Regions from separate parts of the Shewanella sp. 10N.7 genome, predicted to be linked through region 1. Evidence: predicted binding sites of a transcription regulator. Region 1 holds the regulator's gene; each other region holds the start of a gene.
The links. Region 1 encodes sigma-54, which starts transcription at its own class of promoters, with help from an activator protein. Its sites were predicted from a motif close to GTTGGCACGNNNNTNGNNT; they were not measured.

Region 1 (3,394 bases):
AATATTATGGCGGTGTTGCAAACCCGCAAGAGTTTAACGACTGAGCAGCGCATCGAAGAGTTAGAGCACTTATTAGAAGAGTTTAATATTACTCACATTCGCGATAGCCAAGGTATGGCATTATCGGGTGGTGAACGTCGACGTGTTGAAATCGCACGCGCATTAGCGGCAAATCCTAAGTTCATTCTGCTAGATGAGCCTTTTGCCGGTGTCGATCCTATCTCTGTGATAGATATCAAGAAAATTATTCAACAATTAAAAAATCGTGGACTTGGAGTACTCATTACCGACCATAATGTTCGTGAAACGCTTGATGTATGTGAGCGCGCGTATATTGTTAGCCACGGTGATTTAATTGCAGAAGGCACGCCTGCTGAAATCTTAGACAATCAGCAAGTCAGGTCAGTATACTTAGGTGAGCAATTCAAGCTATAGTTAGCATTCTTTAGTGCACAATATGGCATGTCGCGACCAGTATCAGTCCCACTTTTTAGTGCAATGTTCTAGACTGAACTTAAGCCAAGCTTCAGCTTAAGCCTAGAAGCAGTTTAAAAAGGTGCTAGACCCACACAATTGTTAGTCGCGACGATGAAACTCAATTAGGGATAAGCGGTAAATGAAAGCCTCACTCCAACTTAAAATGGGTCAACACCTGACTATGACCCCACAGTTGCAACAAGCCATTCGCTTATTGCAACTTTCCTCATTGGAGCTACAGCAAGAAATTCAACAAGCACTTGACTCAAATCCACTCCTTGAGCTCGAAGATGAGTTTGCTAAAGCAAAAGAACCAGTAAAAGAAAACGCCCAGCAAACCGATACTGATTTTAGTGATAACAGCCAAGTGACTGTTGAAAAAGACACCTCAACCGTAGACACCACTGAATCGTTGACCAAAGAATCCATGCCTGACGAATTACCAATGGATACCACATGGGATGAAGTTTACACAGCATCCCCAAGTTCAGGTTCTGGCGCAGTGGCTCGTGATGACGATATGCCTTTTCAGGGTGAAACCACAGAAGGCTTATATGAGCATTTAGAGTGGCAAAAAAATCTCACCCCTTTTTCTGAAAACGATCTGGTAATTGCCACAGCGATTATCGATGCCGTTGATGAACGTGGTTACTTAACCCAAACAACTGAAGACATATTGCAAGCTTTAGGCCTAGAAGATATTGAACTCGATGAAGTTGAAGCTGTACTCAAACGAGTTCAGCATTTTGATCCAGTAGGCGTTGCAGCAAGAGATTTAAGCGAATGCCTGATGATTCAGCTGGGCCAATACCCTAATGAAATACCTTGTATCGATAACGTTAAGCTACTGATTGCAGAACACCTAGACTTAATTGCAGGCCGCGACTTTAGATTATTAATGCGTAAAACCAAGCTTAAAGAAGATGATTTACGCGAAGCGATTCAATTTATTCAAACGCTTAACCCACGTCCAGGGTTACAGATCACTCCTATTAAAGATGAATATGTCATTCCAGATGTGACAGTGTTTAAAAAGAGTGGCCGTTGGGTCGTTGAGTTAAATCCAGATAACATGCCAAAAATTGGTGTGAATCAGCAATATGCAGCAATGGCAAAAGGCTCAGCAAACCAATCAGACAGCCAATTTATCCGTGGTCATTTGCAAGAAGCAAAATGGTTTATCAAGAGTATTGAAAGCCGTAATGAGACACTATTAAAAGTGGCTAATTGTATTGTGCAATTTCAGCAAGGCTTCTTTGAGTTTGGCGAAGAAGCAATGAAGCCAATGGTACTTAATGACATTGCTGAAGCCGTTGAAATGCATGAGTCGACGATTTCGCGTGTCACGACACAAAAGTATATGCACACCCCTAGGGGACTTTTTGAACTAAAATATTTCTTTTCAAGCCATGTGAGTACTGATGATGGCGGAGAGTGTTCTTCTACTGCAATTCGCGCATTTATTAAAAAGCTTGTTGCCGCAGAAAACCAGCAAAAGCCACTTAGCGATAGTAAAATGGCGACGCTATTGGCAGAACAAGGGATCAATGTTGCTCGGCGTACGATCGCCAAATATCGTGAAGCAATGCTCATCCCTCCCTCAAACCAACGCAAAAGCCTATAAGCCTTTGTTATTGGAGGATGATCTATGCAAATTAACCTGACTGGGCACCATGTGGAAATTACTCAATCTTTACGTGAGTATGTACAAACTAAGTTTTCAAAGCTTGAACGACACTTCGAACAGATCAATAATGTTCACGTTGTGCTCAATGTTCAAAAGCTGCAACAAATTGCAGAGGCAAAATTACACCTCAAAGGAGGTGAAGTTTTTGCGGTATCACAGAACGCTGATATGTATGTTGCAATTGACGCCCTGATCGACAAATTAGATCGTCAGGTAATTAAACACAAAGAGAAGTTAATTAAACACTAACGATGGAACTTCGCACCATTCTGCAGCCGGCGTGCACTACCTGCGCCACGCCGGGCAGTAAGAAAAAAGTACTGGAACTTATCAGCGATTTAATGGCTGCCCAGTACCCAACCCTATCTTCACAGGCTATTTTTGAAAGTTTAATAGCACGTGAAAAAATGGGTAGTACAGGTATAGGAAATGGCATTGCGATTCCTCATGGTCGATTAACTGATATCGAAGAACCGATAGCAATTTTGATCAAGTGTGAAGAAGGCATTGAGTTTGATGCTATCGACAAGAAACCCGTGGATATATTATTTGCGCTGTTAGTTCCTTCTGATCAATGCCAACAGCATTTAAGTACGCTGTCGAGTATGGCTGAAAAACTGAGCGATAAATTAATCCTTAAGCGACTTCGAAAGAGTCATGACGCTACAGAACTTTATCAGGTTATAACTGCATGAAACTTGTCATCGTATCAGGACGATCAGGCTCAGGTAAATCAGTAGCACTAAGGGTATTAGAAGATTTAGGTTATTACTGTGTTGATAACCTACCTTTACCACTTATTGGTAGTTTACTTGAACAGCTCAAAGGCAATAACGACCTTGTCGCGATTAGCGTCGACGTTCGTAATATTGAAGAGCAAGGCAAAGTGCTAGAAGAGCAAATAGCCTTGTTGTCTGACTCTAACGATACGACCATCATTAGTTTATTTTTAAATTCTAATGATAAAGTGCTGTTAAAGCGCTACAGTGAAACCCGCCGTTTACATCCTCTGTCAAAAAACCAAATTTCACTGCAAGAAGCGATTCAATTAGAAGGCCGTTTACTCGAGCCTATCGCTAAAATGGTCGATCACTACATTGATACTTCGCAGCTAACGATTTATGACTTAAGCGATCAAGTCAGACAAATCTTAATGGGCAGCATTGATAAAGAATTAGTGATCCACTTTGAATCTTTTGGTTTCAAACATGGTATGCCTACTGAAGCTGA
Region 2 (3,394 bases), on a different contig from region 1:
ATAAGCGATGCAATGAGTTAACACCGTTAGCGCTATTTTTAGGGCACTGTCAGTGATGCTCTGGTCAGTAATAGCGGAGTTTATCCAACTCCTCGCCAGCTATGTAATGAGGTAAAAATTCCGCTTTATTCAGAATATAATAAGAGGCTTTTTGAGCCTTGTACTTAAGCTTTGTTGTTCGTTAAGGTTTTTGTGACGGCTTTCGTGGAACTTGCTGCGAGCTTGGCTCATCAATTTGAATATATAGTTCTTGGTCTTGATAAGAATAAGGACGATAAGCATTGCCTGAGCAGCTGAAATAGCGATATGGTACGGCAATTGGCAAACAACCAACAGGTAAGGCCTGTAAAATTTGGATCTGTTGCTGCATACGTAACATTTCTTGCCATTGATGATCTTGTTGTACTTGATCTCTAACGGCAAAAGCATCAAAAGGTTCAGAGGCTTTGCGCACCACGACTTTACCTGCATAAACAGGTGAAACTGACACACTCAATAGCATAGCAGTGATACTCATCATGACGACCAGCTTCATTCGCGTGTTCATAATTCGTATGTTCATAGTGTGACCTTTTAAGGCTTATCTTATTTTCAGTATAACAAAAAAAGCAGAGCTAAATAGCTCTGCTTTTCTAACCTCACTCCAATTTAAATCAAAATTTAACTAGCTGATTTAATTGAAACAAACTCTGGGTAGGCATCTACACCACAATCTGATGCATCCATACCGTTATACTCTTCTTCTTCGGTTACACGGATGCCTACAGTCGCTTTAAGGACAAACCATACTGCGAATGAAGCCGCGAATACCCAAGCAAAGATAACTGCTGCGCCGTATAGCTGAGCACCAAAGTTCGCATCAGCATTTGACAGTGGAACTAACATTAAGCCTAAGAAACCACATACACCGTGAACAGAAATCGCACCGACTGGGTCATCAATTTTGATACGGTCAAAACCAACAATCGAGAAAATAACAACACCACCAGCGACAATACCTGTAACAGCTGCCATCAATAATGATGGTGATAATGGGTCAGCAGTAATAGCAACAAGACCAGCTAATGCACCATTTAATATCATGGTTAAATCTGCTTTACCCCAAACAATCTTACAAACAATTAACGCTGACACTGCGCCAAATGCTGCTGCTGAGTTAGTGTTAACGAAGATTTTAGCGACTGCTGAAGCATTTTCTGCATCAGAAACCAATAACTGAGAACCACCATTAAATCCAAACCAGCCCATCCATAGAATAAACATACCTAAGGTTGCCATTGGCAAATTCGAACCAGGAATTGGGTTTACTGAACCGTTTGCACCGTATTTACCTTTACGCGCTCCTAGTAGTAATACACCGGCAATAGCTGCAGCTGCACCCGCCATATGAACAATACCACTACCAGCGAAGTCAACGAAACCTGCAGCAGATAAGAAACCGCCACCCCAAGTCCAGTAACCTTCAATTGGGTAAATAACGGCTGTCAGTACCACAGAGAAAAGTAGGAAAGACCAAAGCTTCATACGTTCAGCAACTGCGCCAGAGACAATTGACATAGCAGTTGCTACGAATACCACTTGGAAAAAGAAGTCAGACTCAAGCGCATGGTCAGCACCATCTGCTTGTGAACCAATTAGCGAACCAAATGATGGCAACCAACCCGCTTCAACATTATCGACATACATGATGTTGTAACCGACTAACAGGTACATCACACACGCAATTGAATATAAACATACGTTTTTAGTTAAAATTTCTGTGGTATTTTTTGAGCGAACTAAACCTGCTTCAAGCATGGCAAAACCTGCTGCCATCCACATAACTAATGCACCTGAGATTAGAAAGTAAAACGTATCTAATGCGAAACGTAACTCAGTGACTGTCGTTCCTAACGCTGCTAACTCTTCCATTTCAGCCCCCTTATAGTGCTTCGTTATCAAGCTCACCCGTACGGATACGGACTGCCTGTTCAAGATCAGTTACGAAAATTTTGCCATCACCAATCTTGCCGGTATGGGCAGCTGTAGTAATTGCTTCAAGTAATACTTCTAAATTTTCTGCTTTAGTGGCAATTTCTAATTTCACTTTAGGAAGAAAATCAACTTGATATTCTGCGCCACGATAAAGTTCAGTGTGCCCTTTTTGACGACCAAAACCTTTTACTTCAGTTACAGTCATTCCTTCAATGCCCATTCCAGCAATTGCTTCTCGGACATCATCTAATTTAAATGGCTTGATGATAGCGCTGACGAGTTTCATCTCGACCTCCAAAAGTGTGATTGTTATATATTTGTTTCCAATTACAATTCAATCATCAGGCCAAACTTATAAGCTCATGTTTTTAAAAGGATATGATAAAAACAATAATATTTATAACGACAAAAACGCACCAACAGAGTGCAGCTCCATTTCAGTGCGCACAAGATTAGCGCAGAGAATTGAGTGCGATGGATTTACTTAAACTTGGTTAAATTGACGAGTTTAGTGGGAGTTTTAAAAGCCAGAATAAGGCGAATGATTAGCGGAAAATAAAAGCGTTAATAAAAGTACCCATAGAATAATAAAGCAATAAATATAAGTGGGTAAAAGATGAGACGGTATAAATATAGTTGGCCCCAATGGCACAAAAAAAGGCCCTCAATTGAGGACCTTTTATCAAATACCTGAGTTAGGTATTTCACTCTTTTCGGTCAAATATAACAATCTAATTCTGTTAATCTAATGACTGATTGTAAAGGTTACAGATTACCTGTTGAAGTGTCTTCAACAGTATCAACAGCCTCTACTGACTCTGTACGTTCTTCAGCCAATAAATCAGCTAATAAACTGTCTACTTGAGTTTTATCTACCGCATCAGTTTCTGTCGCTTCTTCAGCTGTCACAATAACTTCATCAGCTTCAGCTGCAATATCAGCCTCTAAGCTCGTACCTAAATCAGCTAATAATGCTTCCTGGTCATCAGCTACTTCTTCTAAGCCAGCTTCAAACTCTGACGTGGCTTCAGATTGTGCAGCTTCATCTAATTGAGCCAATGCGGTTTCAGCATCAACTAAATTATCAAGCTCTGACACGTCTTCAGCTTCTACAACCTCTTCAACGACAACATCTTTAACTGCTGGTACAGATGCTTCATTTTGAGATGCAGGCTGATTGAATTGAGCCATTAAGTCTTCTGCTAATTCAGGCTTCATAACTACTGCACCTACTGCAGCAGCTAACACAACACCAGCAACAACAAATTTAGTAGAACCTGACTTTTTCTCTTGCGCTTTTTCTGCCGCAGCTTTAGCTGCTAATTGCGCTTGAGGATTAGGCTGAGGCTTAATTTCAAGTTTAGATTTTGGCTTTGAAGCAGCTTCAGTATCATTGCTTTGTACTGGTGCTGGTGTTGCA
Region 3 (3,394 bases), on a different contig from region 1:
CGAGCGTGGTCGTGAGGTAAAAGAGTTTATTGAAGAGATCCTTGGTGAAGAAGGACGTGCTCGCTCCGTTGTCGTAGCCGCACCAGCTGACACTTCGCCATTAATGCGTCTTCGTGCTTGTGAAACATCCACTCGTATAGCTGAATACTTTCGTGACTTGGGGTACAACGTTTTATTATTGATGGATAGCTTAACCCGCTATGCTCAGGCGCAACGTGAAGTGGCGTTAGCTGTTGGAGAACCGCCAGCAACAAAAGGCTATCCGCCATCAGTATTTGCTAAATTACCAAGACTGGTTGAACGGGCAGGTAACGGAGGCCCTGGACAAGGTTCCATTACTGCTTTTTATACTGTACTGACAGAAGGTGATGATCAGCAAGATCCCATTGCAGATGCGTCAAGAGCGATTCTTGATGGTCACATTGTTTTATCTCGCACACTTGCTGATTCTGGTCATTACCCAGCTATTGATATTGAACAATCTATTAGTCGTGTTGCGCCAATGGTGATTGCGCCAGAACATTTAGAATCGATGCGTTTAGTTAAGCAAATGTATTCTACCTATCAGCAAAATCGCGACCTCATATCCATTGGAGCATATTCTCAAGGTAGCGATCCGCGAATAGACAATGCCATTAGATTACAACCTGCGATGAATGCATTTTTAAGACAGGGTTTTAAAGATGTTATCTCGTTTAATGATAGCCAAACTATGGTGGGGCAAATCGCTGCCCAATGTAAATAATGCGCCGCGCTGATCCTCTGTTGACAGTATTAAAAATCAATAAAGAAGCTGAAGAGCAAGCTGCTTTGCAATTAAAGTCTGCCCAGCTTGAGCAGCAAAAGTGTCAAGGTCAGCTAGATGCACTGAATAACTATCGTCTTGAATACATGAAGCAAATGGGTGAAACCCAAGGTAAAACTTTAAGTGCCAGTGAATACCATTCATTTCATGAATTTATTAAGCAAGTCGATCAAGCGCTCATTCAACAAGTTAATGCAGTAAAAGAAGCTGAAAAACAAACGGGTTATCGCCAAGTACATTGGCAAGAAAAGCAGCAAAAACGTAAAGCTGTGGAAATGTTACTAGAAAAAAATGCATTAAAAGCGCAAATAATTGCAAATAAACGTGAACAAAAAGCATCGGATGAATTTGCGATGCAACAATTCATCCGTAAAAAACCTCGCTAGAAATCTTCTTAAACTTAACGCTTAAACTTGACTCAAAACTTTCATTTTTCAGTCTGATAGTTACCTTGCGATGAAAGAGTAAATAACCTTAAAAACCAATATTCTAATAAGCTGGCATTTTAATTGCTTATTTATAGAGTTAGTTAGTGAAGTGTCAGCTTTGTGACTGTTATCAGGATCCGATTGTTGTACCAATTGGTTCGTTATGAGTGATGTTGAGTGGAGTTTGTTATGCAACAAATGAGCAGTATTTTATTGGGGAATAGTGGCAAAACCACCAATTCGCAGGTTTCAGGAACCGTGCAACTCGATGATAAACAGTCTTTTTTATCTGTCTTTAATCAAGCATCACAAGTGGATGTAGATAAAACTAAGCTCAGTCTAAATACTAATGAACAACCAGCTAGTATCGATGCTCCATCGGCAGAAGGTTCGGATGTTGATCTTATTTTTGCTCAAATAGATTTAGCTGAAAATTTCGATACTCAGGCAGATATTGAAAAAAGTGGCAAAGACTTGCCGCTTGAATCTGAGTTGTCAGAGTTAGCGCTTTCTCAAGCCGATAGCGAATTAGTGTTAACTGAAGAGACTCAGCATTCAATTGAAAAGGGTTTATTGGTTAATGAGCTCGCAGTTGATGTTTTGCCGAAAGAAGCAGGAATTGACATAGGAATTGAAAAGGCTATTGAGACGGTTATTGATGATATTGATAAAGAGTTAGGTACCGAAATAAGTACCACTTCTTTTTTAAGTTCACTGAACACTGAGCAACTAGATGCATTGACTCAATTTTCTTCGGTGAGTGAACAAGATCTTGCCGCCTTAAGTGCTGTTGAACTGAACAAACTAATTAATGGCTATAATCAACAAATCAACATCACTGATAACCAAGCCTTACCTTTGTTAATCGATGGGAAACTCAATAACCAGACAGCAACAATCCCTGTTGCAGAGGCCAATGCTGATTTAATTACTGCTGAAAAAGCTAAGCTTGCTAACTCAACATCTAATATCGCAAATAGTGTCCAAAGTGATGCGAATGCCACTGATACAGCTAACAATATTGCCGCTTCAGCTCAGGTTGCCAATGCTGAGAAAGTTGCGGCTGATTCAAAAGTCATAGCTGATACGAATAAACTAGCTAAGAACGAAGATAAAGAAAGTGCCCCTGTGAATCTTAGTAAAGCCGAGATAAGTGTGGCATTAGATAAACCAACCTCCAAAGTCGCCTTTAATAATGCCATGGTTAATGCAGCAGCTAACTCAAGTCAATCAACACTTGCTGAACTAGGGCAAGAGAGTGAAACGATAGATGTAAAAGCACTACAAAATCAAAGCAGTTTTACACCACAGCACAAAAGTGATGTACCTCAATTTCAACTTTCGTTACGTCAAGGGGCTGAGTCCGTAGTGCAAATGCAGGATATGATTCAAAAGTTTGCACCTGTAATGAAACAACAACTTATCACTATGGTTGGACAAGGCGTTCAGCATGCTGAAATTCGTCTAGATCCAGCCGAGCTTGGGCACATGGTAGTAAAAGTTCAAGTTAACGGTGAGCAAACTCAAGTACAGTTCCAAGTAGCTCAATCTCAGACAAAAGACCTCATTGAGCAAGCGATTCCAAAATTGAGAGAAATGCTGGCTGAAGAAGGATTACAACTTGCTGATAGCCATGTATCTCAAGATGGCGAAAGCCAGAAAAAATCCGAGTATGATGAACAAAACAGCAGTGGCGAGAATATGCTGGATGAAATTTCAGCACAAGAACTCGAGATTGCTACAAAACATGCAAAGAGTAGCAATTCAGCTATAGATTATTACGCCTAAGTCGGTAATCTATAGCCATTACGTTAATGCAGTCAAAGCCCTGTAATAATTGAGATGAGATTATTACCAATGTGGCAGCACATAAAATGGAATAAATGATGGCTGAAGAAGAATCTCTAGAGTTAACAACAGAAAACCAACCTAAAAGTAAGAAAAAGCTGATTATCTTTATTGCTATCGGTGTCGTCGTTATTGGTCTGATTGCAGGCGCGGCATTATTTTTTCTAGGAGGCGAAGAGGAGTCAATTCCTGCAACTCCTGGTACTGCAACTTCAGCAGAAGCCGAAGTTGATGAATCTAAAAAAGGCAAGGCTAATTATGTCGGCATGCCGAGGCCATTTTTGTTTAACCTTCCTGGGGTTGATCGAGCTCG
Region 4 (3,394 bases), on a different contig from region 1:
CGTAATCGCCGTCTACGTAAAAAGCTTCGCGTTGATGAGTTCCAAGAACTTGGTTTTGATATCAATTGGACATTCGATGACGCTATTTCAGAAGCGGATATTGATAAAGCCGTTGATGAGTTTATCGATGAGGTTATTTTACCGCGTGAGCTAGGCTTCCACGGTGGCGGACACAAAATGTGGGAAGGTATTATTGCCACTCAGCAAATCGGCAAATGTACCGAAGAAGATGTTGCAGCTGTAAAAGCCTTTTGGGAAGCGAAGAAAGTACCTCAACTTGAAGTCAGTGCGTTATACGACATCTGGTGGGGCTAATTAAGCCAATGCCTGAGCAAATTTTGCTTGAACAAGTGGTCGACAAAGTTCGGCCACTTATTGGTTCTGGAAAGGTAGCAAATTACATTCCTGCTTTGGGGAGTGTTGATCCTAATAAAATTGCGATTGCTGTAACGACTGCTGATGGACAAACCATCGGAGCAGGCGATTACCTTGAGCCGTTTTCAATTCAAAGTATTTCTAAAGTCTTTAGTTTGACGCTGGCACTTAGCTTATACACCGAAGATGAAATTTGGAGCAGAGTAGGCAAAGAGCCATCTGGTCAATCTTTTAATTCACTGGTCCAAGTTGAGTTAGAGCGCGGGATCCCTCGTAATCCCTTTATCAATGCAGGCGCATTAGTGATTGCAGACTTAATTCAAGCCAGACAAAGCGCACCCAAGCACCGTATGCTTGAAGAAGTCAGAAAGCTCAGTGGCAATTCACACATTTGTTTTGATAAAAATGTCGCCAACTCAGAATTTAAATTTAGTGCTAGAAATGCCTCTATTGCCTACTTGATGAAATCATTTGGTAATTTTGATGGTAATGTCGATACGGTATTAAAAAACTATTTTCATTATTGCTCACTCAAAATGAATTGCGCTGATTTGTCTAAAGCCATGTTCTATTTGGCTAATCGTGGCAAGACACTTCAAAATGAACAACTGGTTACCCCTGTACAAACAAGGCAGCTGAATGCGTTGTTAGCAACATCTGGTTTGTATGATGGCGCGGGCGAATTTGCTTATCGCGTTGGTATGCCGGGTAAAAGTGGTGTTGGTGGCGGAATTATTGCTGTTATTCCTGGTGATATGTCTATTTGTGTTTGGTCTCCAGAGTTAGACCAAAACGGAAATTCATTGGCGGGTACGCGTATGCTGGAGCACTTATCACAGGCTTTGGGGCGTTCAATTTTTTAGTGCTTTGATTTCATTTTTACTGCTATTGCTCCCCTCCTTCTGTTTATTTTTAGTGAAAATTAGCAAAGAGTGAAAAACACCACTTTGTTGGTTATTTCACTCATTGTCGGTTAACTTCATAATTCCTTTCTTTGTCTATAACGTCGCCTAGTTCACTTTAATCTCTGAAAATAAAGGTTTTTTAAATATTGGCATGGGCTGTGCTTTATCTAATTTAAGTTTAATCGTAATAAACGGTTTAATTATCAAATTTGAAAATTCAGTCTACAACTTAATGACTGTGTTTTATTTACAGCAAGGGAAGAGCTAATGAAAACTCAAACTAATTTCACCAACGGATTAATTAAAGGTCTTGCTTTATCAGGTCTTATTTTTACTGCCGGAGCAATCACGCCTGCTATGGCAAAGCTGTCACTAGATGACGAGCAATGTAATGTCACTCTTAACTATGATGTGACTGTCGAACCTAAGAAGCTGTTAATCAGTGAAAAGGGCGAAGAGCTATATCGAGTTGAAATGGGTGAGCTTTATGTCGAAGGTAGCAAGATAGATTTAGATAGTAAGCAACGCAACTTATTAACCAATTACTCAGAAGAGTTATCTCAACAAGTTCCTGAAATTATCGATTTAGTGAATGAAGTTGTAGTACTAGCAACGGATGCTGTGAGCCTAGCACTTACGCCAATTTTTGGTGATGCAACAGGCGCCAAATTAGATGAGCTGTTAGCAGGCATTCAAACTCGTATTGATGAAGCGGCCTATCAACAAGGTGACAAGTTTTATTTAGGCGCTACGGAATCTTCAATTGAAGAAGCATTTAATGAAGATTTTGAACAAGAAATGGAAGCCATGATTAAGAATTCAATGGGTAGCTTTATGATGGCTTTAGGCGCCGAAATGATGTCATCTGAAGGTGGAAGTTTTGAAGAGAAAATGGAAGCATTTTCTACCAAAATGGAAAGAGTAGGTGAAGACATTGAATTGCAAATAGCAGATCAGTCTGAGGCTATTGAAGCGAAAGCTGAAAAGATTTGTGCTGACTTTGAAGAGCTTATGGTGCTTGAATCTGAAGTTCGTCAATCGATTCCTGAACTTGCTTCATACCAACTTGCAACATTGGATAATACCCAATACGAATAAGTTTACTTGAGTGTTAATTGGTTGAATTGAATTTTATATATAAGTATCAGTATTTGATTTAACTAATAGGTAATTGATTAGATTGTTCACCGCTAGCGCAATTTGATGTGACTTATTTGATTATCTTGATTGTTCAATTTCTAGCATTGTCAAAATGCACCTGACCTTCCCCTGCATTCATATGCAGGGGCTTTTTCGTTTAAAAAGCCTTTAAAATGTTAATTCAACTACACTTCTGTTGAAGATATGATTTGTTCTGATAAAAAAATTGTATATTATAAATATAGAGCCATATGTAATTTTTTTGGTATACTCCATAAATTAAAAGACTGCATCGCTAATCCTATTAACTTATTGTTATAGTTTTGATTGGCTATACAGGATAACGGACTATCACAATTTAATTTCTTTTTTGGTTAATCGTGCATACATTTTCGCACTGCTATATCGGTTAAATCTTGTTCAGTATTGTTTCGGATAAGTTACAGTGATTGGCATTCCAAAAACTATTTTTAATGTCGTAAACAGCTTAAGGCGACTCCCATGTTAGAACTGTTAGAACCTATTGCTATTTTTACTCATGTTGCCCGCGCTGGTAGTTTCAGTGCCGCAGCCAGAAGATTGAGTATATCTAAGTCGAAAGTAAGTACTCAGGTTGCTGATCTTGAACATAAACTTGGGGTTCAACTGATTCAACGTACTACACGTAGTCTGAGTCTGACAGAAGCAGGTAACTTGCTTTATATTCAAGGTGAAGAGTTGCTTCGTGATGCTGAACAAGCTGTCGCAAGTGTACATAATTTAAATGATGCGACCCGTGGTGTATTGAAAGTGGGTATTTCTCAATCTTTCGGTACCATGCACATCATTCCGGCTTTACCTGAGTTTATGGCTAAACACCCTGAGCTTGAGTTACAAGTCAGCTTACTTGACCACAAGGTTGATGTAGTCAGCGAAGGCTTAGATTTATTATTAACTATGTCAGAGCAATTACCTTTAGGTATGGTTGCTCGTCC

Region 2: the regulator sigma-54 is predicted to act here: its motif matches at 2,307-2,325, upstream of LMH66_RS07965 (P-II family nitrogen regulator).
Region 3: the regulator sigma-54 is predicted to act here: its motif matches at 1,302-1,320, upstream of LMH66_RS08360 (flagellar hook-length control protein FliK).
Region 4: the regulator sigma-54 is predicted to act here: its motif matches at 1,426-1,444, upstream of LMH66_RS00625 (YggN family protein).

The regions. Positions count from the first base shown of each region.
Region 1 covers NZ_JAJGZS010000025.1:25,608-29,001, reverse strand. The annotation lists gene lptB (LPS export ABC transporter ATP-binding protein) at 1-435, shown strand, start outside; gene LMH66_RS15495 (RNA polymerase factor sigma-54) at 617-2,101, shown strand; gene hpf (ribosome hibernation promoting factor) at 2,126-2,413, shown strand; gene ptsN (PTS IIA-like nitrogen regulatory protein PtsN) at 2,416-2,859, shown strand; gene rapZ (RNase adapter RapZ) at 2,856-3,394, shown strand, end outside.
Region 2 covers NZ_JAJGZS010000009.1:136,829-140,222, forward strand. The annotation lists gene LMH66_RS07955 (hypothetical protein) at 182-562, opposite strand; gene LMH66_RS07960 (ammonium transporter) at 661-1,911, opposite strand; gene LMH66_RS07965 (P-II family nitrogen regulator) at 1,922-2,260, opposite strand; gene LMH66_RS07970 (polymer-forming cytoskeletal protein) at 2,740-3,394, opposite strand, start outside.
Region 3 covers NZ_JAJGZS010000010.1:72,337-75,730, reverse strand. The annotation lists gene fliI (flagellar protein export ATPase FliI) at 1-745, shown strand, start outside; gene fliJ (flagellar export protein FliJ) at 745-1,191, shown strand; gene LMH66_RS08360 (flagellar hook-length control protein FliK) at 1,423-3,021, shown strand; gene fliL (flagellar basal body-associated protein FliL) at 3,120-3,394, shown strand, end outside.
Region 4 covers NZ_JAJGZS010000001.1:151,600-154,993, reverse strand. The annotation lists gene LMH66_RS00635 (50S ribosome-binding protein YggL) at 1-315, shown strand, start outside; gene glsB (glutaminase B) at 324-1,238, shown strand; gene LMH66_RS00625 (YggN family protein) at 1,548-2,378, shown strand; gene LMH66_RS00620 (LysR family transcriptional regulator) at 2,922-3,394, shown strand, end outside.